DNA from 2 places in the Pseudoalteromonas sp. PS5 genome. Region 1 is predicted to be linked to the other one. Evidence: predicted binding sites of a transcription regulator. Region 1 holds the regulator's gene; the other holds the start of a gene.

Region 1 (7,866 bases):
GAATTGGCGATTAATCCAGGGCAAGTATTTGGCCCAATTAAGGGCATAGAAACCAAAGACCCAGCATTTGGATTGGATGCGGTATGGATTAAGCCGGATCAGAAGGACGAGGCGCATTCTCTTGGTTATACAGTTGTTGATGCAGCAACTGTAGTTGCCACTCATATCAGTCAGCTGCTTACAAATAATGCTTCATTGTTACTTGGCCATGAAGAAGTACAAAACCTTTTAGACATGCTAGCTAAAAGTCACCCTCGTTTAGTTGAAGGCCTTGTACCCGATATCTTGCCTTTGACTACGGTGGTTAAGGTATTACAAAATTTACTTAATGAAGGCGTTGCTATTCGCGATATGCGCTCAATTGTGCAAACACTTGTCGAGTATGGCCCTCGCAGCCAAGACCCTGATGTACTAACCGCTGCAGTGCGAATTTCCCTACGTAGACTAATCGTACAAGATGCTGTTGGAGGAGACGATGAAATCCCTGTCATAACATTGGCACCTGAGTTGGAACAGATGTTGCATCAGTCACTTCAGAACGCAGGTGATGAGGGGGCAGGCATAGAACCTGGCTTGGCAGAGAGGCTTCAAGAGTCATTAAAAGAAGCACATCATAACCAAGAAATGCTAGGTGAGCCGTCCATCTTATTAACCTCAGGTATGTTAAGAAGTGTATTGTCTAGGTTTGTTAAACACACTATCCCAGGTTTACGAGTGATGTCGTATCAAGAAGTGCCTGAAGAGAGACAAATCAAGATAGTAAGCTCGGTAGGACAATAGAGGATAAAGGGGCTGTAACATGAAAATTAAACGTTTCTTTGCAAAAGATATGCGTACGGCTTTAAATGAAGTTAAAGAAGAGCTTGGCGCAGATGCTGTCATTATGTCTAACAAAAAGCTAGCTGATGGTGTTGAAATTGTTGCTGCAATTGATAATGACCGCACAGCTGCACCGGTGCAACAACCTACAACTGGCCGAGCTAGTGCACCAAAAGAAACACAAACGCGTTTTGTGCGACCAGAGCCTCGTCAAGCACAACCAGCTAAGCAGGCTCAGGTAGCTGACAGCTTAGAGGCGCTTTTGGAGCGTCAAGCTCCACGTCCTCGCTCACCAGAGCTTGCCTCTATGTTCTCGCAGTCAGGCATTGATACAGAACAGATGCTAGGCAACCAACGCAAGATGCAACCAGAGGCGAAGCCTACTTACAGGTCAGCGCCACAAACTCATCGTCAATCTTTTGACTTTGAAGATGAAGCCACAGAGCAATCGAAGCCGTGGGGAGAATCTGATGACCTCGATAATGGCTTTGGTGATGATTTAACAGAGGTTCATAGCAAAAAAGATGAAATGAGTGCAATGCGCGAAGAGATGAACTCAATTCGCCAGCTGCTAGAGCATCAGGTATCTGGGCTAATGAAACAAGAAATGGCGCGTCGCGATCCGACACGAGCTTGCCTTGTAGACCGTCTGGAGGGGATGGGGATTGATAAAGAAGTTGCTGAACAAATGGCATGCTTCATTCCAGATGATGTATCAAGAAAAGAGGCGTGGAGCGCACTCTTAAATATGGTCATAAATCAGATGCACACCACCAACAATGATATTTTGCGTCAAGGTGGCGTTTTTGCAATGGTCGGCCCGACTGGTGTAGGTAAGACAACGACAGTGGCAAAACTTGCAGCATTGGGCGCCCAAAAATACGGTGCAGATAAAGTTGCACTTATTACAACGGATACCTACAGAATTGGCGCTTACGAGCAACTAGCAACCTATGGTAGAATCATCGGCTGTCCAGTTAAGCAAGTAAAAGATGCAAATGAACTTGCAGAAGTGCTTTATCATTTACGTAATAAGCGTCTAGTATTAATAGACACGGCAGGAATGAGTCAAAGAGATTTGCGCTTAACTGAACAGTTAAATACACTTATGCGTAGCGCAAGAGTTGATATTAGAAGTTATTTAGTGTTAAGTGCGACATCACAAATGAACGTGTTGCAAGAAACGGTAAGACACTTCCAAAAAGTAAATTTAAGTGGCTGTATTTTCACAAAACTTGATGAAAGTCTAAGTTTAGGTGAGATTATTAGCATAGCGATTCAAAATCGCTTGCCAATAGGGTATCTTACCAACGGTCAGCGAGTGCCAGAGGACATTCGTGTAGCAAATGCTCAAAAGCTAGTAAAAAAGGCTGAGCAACTGTATTTAAAAAGAATAAAAGCACAGCACTCTCGACGTGTACCTGTAGCGTCAGAGTCAGTAGGAATGTATGATTAACACAGTTTTAGATCAAGCAAGTGGCCTGCGTAGAATGAGTCAAAGTAGCAACCAGGGTGTAAAAGTCATAGCCGTGACCGGCGGCAAAGGGGGAGTGGGGAAAACCAATGTTTCGCTCAATACCGCTATTGCTATGGGTCAGCAAGGACAGCGTGTTCTTGTTTTAGATGCGGACTTAGGCTTGGCAAACTGTGATGTGATGCTAGGTCTAAGAGTCGAAAAGAATTTATCACATGTCTTATCAGGAGAGTGTGAACTAGATGAAATTCTAGTTGAAGGGCCTGCAGGTATAAAAATTGTACCAGCTACGTCAGGTTCTCAGAATATGGTTGAGCTCACTCCAGCAGAGCATGCTGGGTTAATAAGAGCTTTTAGTGAACTAAATACACAATTTGATGTGTTAATTGTTGACACTGCAGCCGGAATTTCGGATATGGTGTTGAGTTTTTCTCGTGCCGCTCAAGACGTACTCGTGGTAGTGTGTGATGAACCGACATCCATTACAGATGCCTACGCATTAATTAAAGTATTAAGTCGAGAACATGGAGTTTACCGCTTTAAAATAGTGGCCAATATGGTTCGTAGCATGCGTGAAGGTCAGGAACTTTTTGCTAAACTATCAAAAGTGACCGATCGTTTTCTTGACGTTGCTCTAGAGCTTGTCGCGACAGTACCGTTTGATGAAAATATGCGTAAGTCATCACGTCGACAAAGGGCTATCGTTGATTTATTTCCAAGCTCTCCTGCAGCTGTTGCTATTAAAGGCTTAGCTACGAGAGCGGCTAAGTGGCCAATTCCTCATCAGCCTTCTGGTCATTTAGAATTTTTTATTGAACAACTTGTAAACGGGTGATTATGGCTTCTCCGGTCAACAGAGCTGCGGGATATCAAACTTCTGACCATATTCATAAGGTGGTTGAAAGGCATGCTCCACTTGTCAAAAAAGTGGCGTGTCACCTAATCGCTCGACTTCCGGCAAGCGTGCAACTTGATGATTTGATCCAATCAGGAATGATAGGGTTAATTGAGGCAACAAAAAACTTTGACGCCAGTAAAGGTGCCAGTTTTGAAACTTTCGCGGGCATACGTATTCGAGGTGCGATGCTTGATGAAATTCGTCGTGGAGATTGGGCTCCCCGATCTGTCCACAAAAATAGCCGAATGGTTGCAGAGACTATATCTGAGCTCGAATCTCTCCTTGGTCGAGAACCAAAAGACACTGAAATCGCTGAAAAACTTGATATATCTCTAGATGAGTACCATCATATTTTACATGATGTAAATGCAAGCAAAGTAATAGGCATTGAGGATCTTGGGGTAGACGAAGATGTGATTACCCCTGCAAATAGCGATTTTGCGCTAGACAAACCGTTTAATAACGTTAAAAATGAACGTTTTAACGAGTCTTTAGTAAATGCGATAAAATCATTACCAGAAAGAGATGCCATGGTTTTGTCGCTTTATTATAACGATGAAATGAATTTAAAAGAGATTGGCGCCATTTTAGATGTCAGTGAATCTCGAGTAAGTCAAATTCACGGTCAGGCAATGATAAAGCTAAAAGCTAAAATCAATGACTGGATAAATTAGAGTACATAAAATAGTTGGGTTCGAACCTCACTGGAGGAAGTTTTGGATAAGAACATGAAGATTCTCGTGGTTGATGATTTCTCTACTATGAGAAGAATAATCAAAAACCTATTAAGAGATTTAGGCTTTACAAATGTTCAAGAAGCTGATGATGGTAGTACAGCACTTCCGATGCTACAAAATCAGGAGTTTGACTTTGTAGTAACTGATTGGAATATGCCAGGAATGCAAGGGATCGATTTATTGCGAGCAATACGAGCTGATGCAAAGTTGAAACATATTCCTGTGCTTATGGTAACCGCGGAAGCAAAAAAAGAGCAGATCGTTGCTGCAGCACAGGCTGGGGTTAATGGTTATATCGTGAAACCATTTACGGCAGGTACACTTAAAACCAAGCTTGAAAAAGTATTTGAGCGCTTAGGCTAACAGCAAGGGGAAATGGCCTATGTCTGTAAACGCTGCGCCTCAAATTACACTCGAGCAAGCTAAACAACTTGTAGAGCTATTAGAGCAAGGTGAACAAGAAAAAGCGGATCAGCTGATTTTAGAGGCTGCTAACAAAGAGCAATCCGAGTTATTTGCAGAGGTTGGCAAGCTTACTCGTCAGTTACATGAGTCATTGAAAAACTTTGAACTGGATACTCGCCTTGCAGACCTCACAACGGAGGCCATTCCTGACGCTAAACAGCGCCTCAACTACGTCATGGAAATGACGGAGAGCGCTGCAAACAAAACGATGGACGCTGTCGAAGAGAGCTTACCGTTGGCACAAAACCTTGCCGACGAACTAGCACAAATAAAGCCAACTTGGGATCGTTTAATGAGTAGAGATATTCAGCTCGGAGAATTCAAATCTCTGTGCCACGACCTAGATAGCTTTATGCAGACTTCGAAAACACGTACGGACGAGTTACAAGGTTTGATGACAAACGTGCTCATGGCACAAGATTATCAAGACTTAACTGGTCAGGTCATCCGCCGTGTCATTGAATTAGTTCGAGAAGTAGAAGATAGTCTCATTCATCTCCTTACTGTGTTTGGTTCAGCAGACGAAACACAGGCCGGTACTAAATCGAATGAAAATGAAATAAAAACAACAGAGACTATCAGTGATGAATTGTCTGGGCCTGAAGGTCCAATTATTGACGCTGAATCACGAGACGACGTGGTTTCTGGTCAAGACGAAGTCGATGACTTGCTATCTAGTTTAGGCTTCTAGTTGGAGAGTGTGTATGAGCTTTGAAGTCGATGAAGATATCTTGCAGGACTTTCTTGTTGAAGCAGGCGAAATATTAGAGCTTTTATCTGAGCAGCTTGTTGAGCTAGAAAACAACCCTGAAGATAAAGAACTTCTTAATGCGATTTTCCGTGGCTTCCATACTGTTAAAGGTGGAGCTGGATTCTTGGGCATGACGGAGCTGGTAGACGCTTGTCATGGTGCGGAAAACGTATTCGATGTGTTACGACAGGGACAACGAAAAGTAACTTCCGAATTGATGGATGTTATCTTACAGTCTTTGGATACAATCAATGAGATGTTTGCTTGTATCCAAAATCGTGAAGAGCCTGAAGCTGCTGATCCTGCGTTGCTTGAAACACTTCACAAACTCAGTCAACCAGCATCTGAGGGCGAGGTAGTTGAAGAAGTCGCTTCAGCACCTGTTGCAGAAACTGAACCAGTACCTGAAGTTAGTGCAGATGATGTTTTATTTGACGCCGATACTGACGGCGACGCCAGTTCTAGTATTGATGAGATAACTGAAGAAGAATTCGAAAATTTACTTGATGAGTTACATGGTTCAGGAAATGGTCCCGCTCCGACCAGTACAGAAAGCCCGGAAAGTGCACCACCAAGCAGTGATGATGGCGACATTACTGATGACGAATTTGACAATCTATTAGATGAGTTACACGGTGTCGGCAAATTTGGCGGGGCACCAAACAGTGAAGACCCTGTTCCTAAAGAAGCTCAAGCACCAGCGCAAGTCAGTGAGCAAGCAAATGCCAACGGTGGAGACGATGAGGAAATCACAGATGATGAGTTTGAAGCCTTATTAGACGAGTTACATGGAAAAGGCAGTGCGCCAAAAGCAACTGAAGAAGCGGTAACGCAAGCTCCAACGCCATCACCCAAACAGCCTGAAGCGAAAGCAGCTTCAAAACCGACGGCTAAGCCAGCGGCTAAACCAGCTCCTAAAGCCGAAGCAAAACCTGCGCCTCAAAAAGAAGCAGAGCCTGCAAAGGCCGCAGCTCCTGCAGCTAAAAAGCCAGCTGCACAAGCAGAAACAACAGTACGTGTCGACACAAAACGTCTTGATGAAATCATGAATATGGTCGGTGAGTTGGTATTGGTACGCAACCGTTTGGTCAGTCTGGCGAATAACACAAATAGTGAGAGTATGGGTAAAGCCATATCAAATCTTGATGTGGTGACAGCTGACTTGCAAGGCGCTGTGATGAAAACTCGAATGCAACCCATCAAGAAAGTGTTCGGTCGCTTTCCTCGGGTTGTAAGAGACCTTGCTCGAAGCTTAAAAAAGGAAATCAATCTTGTTTTACAAGGTGAAGAAACTGATTTAGATAAAAACTTAGTTGAAGCGCTTGCGGATCCGTTGGTTCACTTGGTACGAAATTCTGTTGACCACGGAATTGAGATGCCAGATGTTCGAGAAGCGTCTGGTAAGCCAAGAATGGGAACCGTGACACTTTCAGCTTCTCAAGAAGGGGATCATATTCTACTGACCATTCGTGACGATGGTGCAGGTATGGATCCTGAAAAGTTGAAGAAAATTGCTATTAATAAAGGCGTGATCGATTCAGACCAAGCAAGCAGATTGTCGGATACCGAAGCGTACAATCTAATATTTGCCCCTGGCTTTTCAACAAAAGAACAGATATCTGATATTTCAGGCCGCGGCGTCGGTATGGATGTCGTAAAGACTAAAATTACCCAACTTAATGGCTCTGTTAATATACAGTCTGAACTCGGAGTTGGCACTGTATTAGAGATCAAGGTTCCATTGACACTGGCCATTTTACCTACCTTAATGGTTGTGGTTGGAGAGCAGACCTTCGCACTACCGCTCGCGGGAGTGAGCGAAATTTTCCACCTTGATTTGACTAAGACCAATGTAGTTGATGGACAGCTCACTATCATTGTTCGTGAAAAAGCCATACCACTGTTTTATCTCGAACATTGGCTGGTGAAGGGCGCAGACCGAAGCATGAGAAAAGCTGAGGGTCATGTTGTAATAGCTCAGATAGGGACTAAACAAGTGGGTTTTGTTGTTGACTCCCTTATCGGTCAGGAAGAGGTGGTGATAAAGCCCCTTGATGCCTTATTGCAAGGTACACCAGGTATGGCTGGGGCAACTATCACTTCTGATGGTGGCATTGCTTTAATCCTAGATGTACCTAACTTATTAAAACACTACGCTTAAGTTTTTAAGCGTAGTCAAATGCTAGAGCGGTTTGACTGCTCTGCTGTAGAGCAAAATAAAAGAGCGTTGCCAATGGCAGTTAAAGTATTAGTTGTTGATGACTCGAGCTTCTTTCGTCGCCGAGTCAGTGAAATCTTAGAAAAAGACAGTGAAATCAAAGTTATAGACTTTGCAGTTAATGGTAAAGAGGCGGTTGAAAAGGCCGCTTCGTTGCGTCCAGACGTGATTACAATGGACGTAGAAATGCCAGTACTCGATGGTATAAGCGCTGTAAAGCAAATAATGCAAGCGACGCCAACCCCGATACTGATGTTTTCGTCGTTAACGCGGGAAGGCGCCAGTGCAACGTTAGACGCGCTTGATGCGGGTGCTGTAGACTTTTTGCCTAAAAAATTTGAAGACATTGCTAGAAACAGCGAAGAGGCGATAAAGTCATTACAGAACAAAGTGAAAGAGATTGGCCGACGTCGAGTGAGCCGATTTACACGGCCAAGTATTTCGACTTCGAATCGAACAATAGAGCCAAAGCCAGTCCGAAACGAGACATTAAGACCAGCAGTG
Region 2 (7,866 bases), on a different contig from region 1:
AACCAGTCGAATATTGCTGAAAACTTATCTGCTGCTAAATCACGTATCAAAGATACAGACTTTGCGCAAGAAACGGCAAACTTAACGAAAATGCAGATCCTTCAACAGGCTAGCCAAACAATCTTGAGTCAGGCTAACCAGCGTCCTCAGGCTGCTTTGAGTCTACTAGGATAAGCATAGGAAGGTAAAGGTGCCTAGGCCGAATGGGGTATTTGCCTAGACACCGAATTGGATGATAAAGCGGAGGAGCTTAAAATCCAACTGCGTTCATTTAAACAATGAACACGTTAAGTAAAGCACATAGTATGCCAACTTTGTGCTGGAAAAATGACACTCACTCTCAAAATTAAAACAAAAGAGGCTCTTGGGCCTCTTTTTTATATAGATAGTTTATTGACGCAAGTTGGGGAGCCCCTGAGAACTGAGTCATCACTAGTAACGCCTTCTTATGCTACTGTTGTAAATTACTCTTTGCGATTGGTCATAGCAGAATTAAAGAAAAATATTATTACTGCTAATCTTCTGATATTTCGCAGTTGAAACTCCTGTATTGATCTAGGTTGTTTGGCAGTACAGCAACGCAATAGAAGTTGCTACAACTACTTTCCTACTTCAACTCGCTCACTCTCTCAACTTATGCTATTGCTCAACTAGGGAGTCTAACTTTTTGATAAATAGTGATTTTTATTGCTGATTTTCGCGCTGGCTGCGTTAAATTCACTTCTAATGGCCAGCTATTAATGCGTAGGATGCAAACACCTTAACGAGAGCAGGACGCGGAAGCGGTGTTTTCCATAAAACTCTCTGGCTAGACAAGGAAAAACTAAGTTATGCTTTAGCAGCAATGAGTTGGAAGACTCCTTATCTAAACCTCAGGTTAGATAATTCCTATCGACTTCACTATTTAGAATACGTATTTTATTGTTGGCCTGCATATTGCTTATATCTTGTCAGAGTTAATTTTGGCGTCAAAGTGGCAATTGGTTGCCTTAGTTGGTTGAACACCCGATGCATAAGTGCCGCTTTGTCATTTAACTATCTATCAATTAGATAATTGATTTGACAAAAAGAGAGTGAGTTATGGCTTTATATGTAAATACTAATGTCAGTGCTATTAACGCACAAAGACAACTAACTAATTCTGGCAATGAACTAGATACTTCTTTTAAACGTTTATCATCAGGTATGCGCATCAATAGTGCGGCAGATGATGCGGCTGGTCTACAAATTTCCGACCGTCTTCAATCACAAATTATGGGTCTGAATCAAGGAAACCGAAATGCTAATGATGGTATTTCTTTGGCACAGACTGCAGAAGGGGCGATGGATGAAATTACGTCGATGTTTCAGCGGATCAGAACGCTTTCACAGCAAGCAGCTAACGGCTCTAACACTGATGAAGACAGGTTAGCGATCCAAGAAGAAATCCAGCAGCTAGCCAAAGAAGTCAACCGTGTTGCCTCCGACACCACGTTTGGTGGTCAAAACTTGCTTGATGGCACATACGCGGCTAACTTCCAAGTTGGCGCTGATGCCGTTCAGACAATAGGCTTTAGTATGCAGTTTGTTGGGGCAACGTCTAATAGTATGGTGTCAAATGGCGGCTTTACTTTGTCAGGTATTGCTGGTATCGCAAGTGGTGTAAGTGGCGCCTCTCTTAGCGCTGTTGCAGGCTCCATTAGTACATCTGTTGGAGTCTCGGCTGATGCGACAAGCTTCGCTGCAGTTTATACAGCATCTGGTATATCTGTATCAACTCAAGCCAATGCTCAAGCGGTAATGGCTGGTATGGATGCGTTAATTGCAGTAGTGGATAAAAAACGTGCCGAATTAGGTGCAGTTCAAAACCGCTTCCAATCTACAATTCGAAACCAAGCGAATATATCTGAGAACTTATCAGCTGCAAAATCTCGAATTAAAGATGCCGATTTTGCTTTAGAAACGGCCAAGCTGACAAAGAACCAGATCCTACAACAGGCAAGTCAGACCATACTCGGCCAGGCTAACCAAAGACCGCAAGCAGCATTGAGCTTACTTCAAGGTTAAAACTGAATAATCAAATTATTTAAAAAAAAGCTAAAGCTTTTTCTTTGTCAGTCGATAGCAGAGTTAGAGAACTATAACTTTAGGACTCTAACTCGTCGAAGCTGAAGGGTAGGGGTATCCCGACGCTTTGATTAAAATTGATAAAGCGGAGGCTATTATGGCTTTATATGTAAATACTAACGTTAGCTCATTAAATGCGCAGCGTCAGTTAATGAACTCTGCGAATTCACTTGATACGTCCTTTAAAAGACTATCTTCAGGTTTTCGTATAAATAGTGCGAAAGATGATGCTGCTGGTATGCAGATATCTAATCGTCTCACAGGTCAAATCAATGGTCTGAATCAGGGCATTCGAAATGCAAATGATGGTATATCATTAGCACAAACAGCCGAAGGTGCGCTAGATGAAACAACACAAATGTTTCAGCGTATTCGCACATTGGCACAGCAGGCTTCTAACGGCTCTAATACTGATGAAGACCGCTTAGCAATACAAGAAGAGATCCAGTCGCTATCTAAAGAAGTGAATAGGGTTGCTGCAGATACCACATTTGGTGGTCAAAACTTGCTTGACGGTAGCTATGATGCAAACTTCCAAGTTGGTGCTGATGCCGTGCAAACGATCAGTTTTAGTATGCAAAATGTGGGTGCTACTACAAATAGCTTGGTTGCTAATGGCGGGTTTACTTTGTCGGGTATAGCTGGTATTGCTAGTGGCGTAACCGGTGCTTCTTTAAGTGCGACAGCGGGAAGCATTAGTACCTCAGTAGGTGCTTCAGCAGATGCAACTAGCTTTTCTGGTGTATTTACTGCCAGTGGTATTTCGGTATCTACACAAGCAAATGCGCAAGCAGTTATGGCTGGTATGGATGCGTTAATCGCAGTAGTTGACAAGAAGCGTGCTGAGCTAGGTGCGGTGCAAAACCGTTTCCAGTCTACGATACGAAATCAATCAAACGTTGCCGAGAATTTGACGGCTGCGCGATCTCGTATTCAAGATACTGACTTTGCACAGGAAACTGCAAATTTAACAAAAATGCAGATTCTCCAGCAAGCAAGTAGTTCAATTCTTAGCCAGGCGAACCAGCGTCCACAAGTGGCGTTATCGTTGTTAGGTTAATGAACAACAGTAGCGTCAAGTTTGTGAATAATTCACGAACTTGACGTATACTGTAAACTAGGTTTATTTCGGAGGTGTGTTGTGAAAGAAATACAAGTTTCAACACATTCGGGGCCAAATGTTTTGCAGCAAAAGCCTGACGAATTGTCAAAAGATGAACGTGGAGCTGAGACGACAAGAGCAGTAGAGCAACTAGAAACAGGGCGAGACACGCACAAAGCTCGTGAAGACGAGCAAAGCAAAGGTAACCTGGTTGCTGAAGTAAAGCAAAATCTTGAAAAAGTAAATCAGTTTATTCCCGTCACATCGACGAATTTACAATTTGAGTTTGATGAAGAGGGCGATCCGCCGATTGTCAAGGTAATAGATTCAGAGAGCAATAAAGTGATCCGCGAGATACCATCAGAGGAGTTTAGGGAAGTGGCTAAAGCATTGGAAGAGTTTGCCGATAAAGTATCTAGTAGAGGTTTGCTGTTCGATGAAACAGCATGAATTATCTTAAGGGGGAGTTATGCCATTAATTACTTCAGCTGGTGTAGGTTCAGGGCTTAACCTTGAAAGCATTATCAAAGCATCGATAGATGCCGAAAATGTTCCTAAAATGCAGGCGTTTACCAAGAAAAAGGAGTCGTTGACTGTAGAACTTTCCTCTATTGGTGAAGTGAAAGGTGCGGTTTCAAAGCTCCAAGATACGATGGAAAAGTTAGCAGACTCAAAAAACTTTGGTAAACGAGTCGCTAATATAAGACAGCCAACTGCGGGAGATATTATAAGCGTAACGCCTACCTCTGATATTTCTACAGGTAACTTTAAAGTCGCAGTCAAGCAACTTGCTGAAGGCAGCCGAGTTGTGTCTGCCGACGCTTCTTTTGATTCTACAGACGCTGTGGTAAGTGCATCGGGAGGAACATTGACCTTCGGTGCGGGTGCAGACAAGGCTTTTACTCTTGATGTGGCGGCTGGTATGACGCTTGCAGAATTACGAGATGCAATAAATTCCTCAGACTCAAATTTCGGTGTGACTGCTAATATTGTTAATACAGGAAACACAAGTGTCGGTTCTAAGTTAGTGCTAACGTCAAACGTTACAGGCGATGGAAATAACTTGACCATCACGTCTGATACAGCTGAACTAGACGCTGTCAGCACATCTCCATTTGCAGGTGGTACAGCTGGTATGACCTCGGTTCAGGACGCGCAAAATGCTGTAATCACTGTAGACGGGTTAGAGGTAACTAGCTCAACAAATACTTTTAAGAATGCCGTACAAGATATGACAATTAAGGCATTGGAAGTGAGTGAAGGCAATGATATTGACGGTTATGAAACCGCAAAATTGAATATCGACTACGACCGCGAATCAGTGACAAAGTTGGTTGATGAGTTTATCGCAAACTACAATAACCTTATAGGTATGATAGGACTGCAAACTAGAGCATCAAAGCCCCTGAATGGTGACTCTTCTATGAGGTCGTTAAGCGACCAGTTAATTACTACGCTGTCATCAGAACTAGTTGATGCTGGGCCGTTTGAATCAATTTTTGATATAGGTATCGGTGTGAAAGATGACGGTTACCTTGAAAAATCATCCCTAGTCCGAAGCTTAAATGAAGCAATGGATGAAAATTTTGATGATATTGGCACGGCATTTGCTGGTGAAAACGGTGTTGCTAAGAAACTTGAAGAGTTGCTTGGCAACTATGCTGATTCCAGTGGTATCTTGAAGCAGAGGCAAAATAGCTTAAATAGCCAGCTTGAAGATTTAAAAGATGATGTTAGCAACCACGAATACAGAATGGAATCGTTGGAAGAAAGTCTCAGAAAGAAATATGCTGGTTTGGATGTTTTAATTGCACAGATGCAACAAACTCAATCTTATCTGGGAGCACAGCTAGCGAATTTACCTGGTTTTACAAAGTCTAAATAAATTTAGGGGCAATGGTTATGTATAATGCTCGAGTAAAAAATTACCAAAGAGAAGCGTTAAAAACGAGAGTTGCAGGGGCTGATCGATATGAGATAATACAGATGTTGATGGCTGGCGCTGTTGAAAAGCTCGTACTTGCGAAAGTATCAATAGAGAAAAAGCAGCTAGAAGCAAAAGCAGAGCATCTGTCAAAAGCGTCGGCAATAATTGAAGCGCTTAGAAGCAGCTTAGATTTTAAAGTTGGTGGTGAGGTGACTGACAACCTCTTCGCTCTTTACTCTTACATGCTTGACAGATTGCTCGACGCGTCAATTAATAACGATCCGGCGTTAGTTGATGAAGTTAGTAGCCTTCTTAAAGAAATAAAGTCTGCTTGGGATGCGATTCCGTCGGAGATCAGACACAAAACAATCGCCGAGAACCAAGACAGTTATAATGTCGGGTAACGTACTAAAGCAGTTATTTGCTCGGCTTGAATTGATCCGAAAAGACATTCAAAATGGGGAGCTGGATAGTGCTTCAAGCTTAGAGTCTTCATTAGCTGAAGACTTGAAGGAGTACATCTCCGAAAAAAGGACGAGAAGTCAAGCTGAAGTTGATGAGCTTAGAATTATCGCTGAGGAATACGGAAAAATAATCAGTGAGGTTGCTGAGCTACAGCACTCTACGCGAAAAGAGTTACTTGAACGCAAGCAAAATAATAAAAAAGTTCTTATCTATAAGCAGTTTCGTTAATATGACCGATGACAAATCCCTAGAAAATCAGATTCAAGAATTATCAGATATCGCTGTCACTTCAATTGAGCAGTCAAGAAGAGAAGCGGAATTTGCAACAGAGGCAAATCGCAGGTTTGCAGATAATTTAAATAGCTTCTCTCAATATTATCCCAGCATTGCACAGGCTATTGAAGAGTATAACGTTGATGAAAATTTTTGCTTACATGTAGAGTCGGATGGTTTCGCTAATATAGACGTTCTGAAAAATAATGCGAGATTTTATTCCAGTGAACCCTCAAAGCAAATTGAGCAGCAAGTCGAAAAAGCGATAGCGGCTCCCGTTTTTACACTCACCGAGTACACGAAAAATAATTCTGACTATAGAGACATGCGGGTGCATGTCCGATATATGAGAGAGCTATCAACGTACCTACAATCGCTTTCAGACGCCGGTGAACCTCGAAAACTAACAAAGCTACCCGAGCACTTTCCAACCGCAATGATATTTGGTGTTGGATTGGGTTACCATATTCCTAAGTTACTCGATCATACATCATTCTCTTATACCTTTATAATTGAACCGGATTTTAAGCTGTTTTTTGCAAGCCTATTCTGTATAGATTGGTCAAAAATAATTAAAGATATAGATTCTAGCGGTGGCTGTTTATTCTTTTATTTAGGTTGTAAACCTGATGAGTTGGTGGGTGAGCTGAAAAAAACAGTTGAAAACATTGGCGCATTTTCAATAGTTAGAAGTTTCTGTTATCAACACTATCCGTTACCTGACATAAATGAAAGTATTGCTAACTTTTTCAAAGATTATTTTCAGTTTCAATTTGGTCATGGATTTTATAACGACGCAGTAACTGGGCTCTCACACTCATATTTTAATGTTGCCAAGGGTGTACCATTTTATGACGCAAAGCGAGCTCCTGTTTCAGAGTTTAAAGATGTCCCTATCATAATCGTTGGCAATGGCCCATCATTGGATGTGTGTCAAGATTTTATCATCAACAATCAAGACAAAGCGATTATATTTGCTTGTGGTACAGCGTTGACTTCATTGTTAAAAATGGGAGTGATGCCTGACTTTCATATTTTAGTTGAACGTCCTTATAGGAACTATCAAGCGGTTCTGGATATGGCTCCAAAAGAGGTATATTCAGAACTCAACTTGCTCGGCGTTAACACTATTTATCCTGATACAGTTGACCTCTACAAGTGGGTAGGCTTTTCCTTAAAAGGAAATGAAGCTGGAACAGATTTTATTAATGTTCAGTTAGCTAAAAAAGGGCATCGAGGCTTATCAACAACCGCATACTCAAACCCATTGGTGTCAAATACTGGTTTATCATATGCCTTACACTTAGGGTTCAAGAATATATATCTTTGCGGTGTTGATAACGGCCGTTCGGTAGATGGCGCTTCACACTCGAAACTAAGTGTCTACAGCGATGAGAATAAGGAAACTCAATTTAAGTACTGGCCGATGAAGCTAGATGGCAGCGCGTTACCTGGCAATTTAGGCGGTATCGTTGAAACTAATCAGACCTATAGAATGTCTAACCGCCAGCTGGAAGACCTAATTTCTATCAAACCTGCGACAATATTTAATATCGGTGATGGTGCTTTAATCAAAGGCACTTTGCCGACAACCGCAAATGATTTGATGGATTTGGATTATCACTTTGATAAGCAAAATATCATTGGGAAAATTAAAGCAGAATTCGAGGATCTAGGATTACAAGGGTTAGGTAATCAGTCTTTAGACAGAGAGCTGACGCTTGAAGTATTCGACCACCTAATTTCAATTGCTAAGGAGAGTGTTAGCACCGTTAACGATGCTTCTAATAACTTGCAACGGCAAGAGCGATATTTATTTGCCTTTAGAAATACTCGCTATAGTCACATTTTTCATATAATTAAAGGATCTTTGCTTTACTATCATTGTCCTATGATCACTCACTTATTTAAGTATGATGACAGCGAAAATTCTTTGGGGATATATAAAGACTTAAATCAGTTATGGATAGCCTATCTAGAAGAGATGAAAGAG

What was found. Region 1 encodes FliA, which starts transcription of late flagellar genes. Its sites were predicted from a motif close to CTAAAGNTNNNNNNNNNNNNGCCGATA; they were not measured.
Region 2: the regulator FliA is predicted to act here: its motif matches at 2,077-2,103, upstream of D9603_RS00310 (flagellin).

Annotation. Positions count from the first base shown of each region.
Region 1 covers NZ_RCSQ01000016.1:18,479-26,344, forward strand. The annotation lists gene flhA (flagellar biosynthesis protein FlhA) at 1-780, shown strand, start outside; gene flhF (flagellar biosynthesis protein FlhF) at 800-2,275, shown strand; gene D9603_RS02175 (MinD/ParA family protein) at 2,268-3,128, shown strand; gene D9603_RS02180 (RNA polymerase sigma factor FliA) at 3,131-3,865, shown strand; gene cheY (chemotaxis response regulator CheY) at 3,908-4,291, shown strand; gene D9603_RS02190 (protein phosphatase CheZ) at 4,311-5,084, shown strand; gene D9603_RS02195 (chemotaxis protein CheA) at 5,098-7,305, shown strand; gene D9603_RS02200 (chemotaxis response regulator protein-glutamate methylesterase) at 7,378-7,866, shown strand, end outside.
Region 2 covers NZ_RCSQ01000003.1:16,314-24,179, forward strand. The annotation lists gene D9603_RS00300 (flagellin) at 1-174, shown strand, start outside; gene D9603_RS00305 (flagellin) at 1,081-2,046, shown strand; gene D9603_RS00310 (flagellin) at 2,204-3,166, shown strand; gene D9603_RS00315 (flagellar protein FlaG) at 3,248-3,658, shown strand; gene fliD (flagellar filament capping protein FliD) at 3,678-5,093, shown strand; gene fliS (flagellar export chaperone FliS) at 5,111-5,539, shown strand; gene D9603_RS00330 (hypothetical protein) at 5,529-5,828, shown strand; gene D9603_RS00335 (6-hydroxymethylpterin diphosphokinase MptE-like protein) at 5,830-7,866, shown strand, end outside.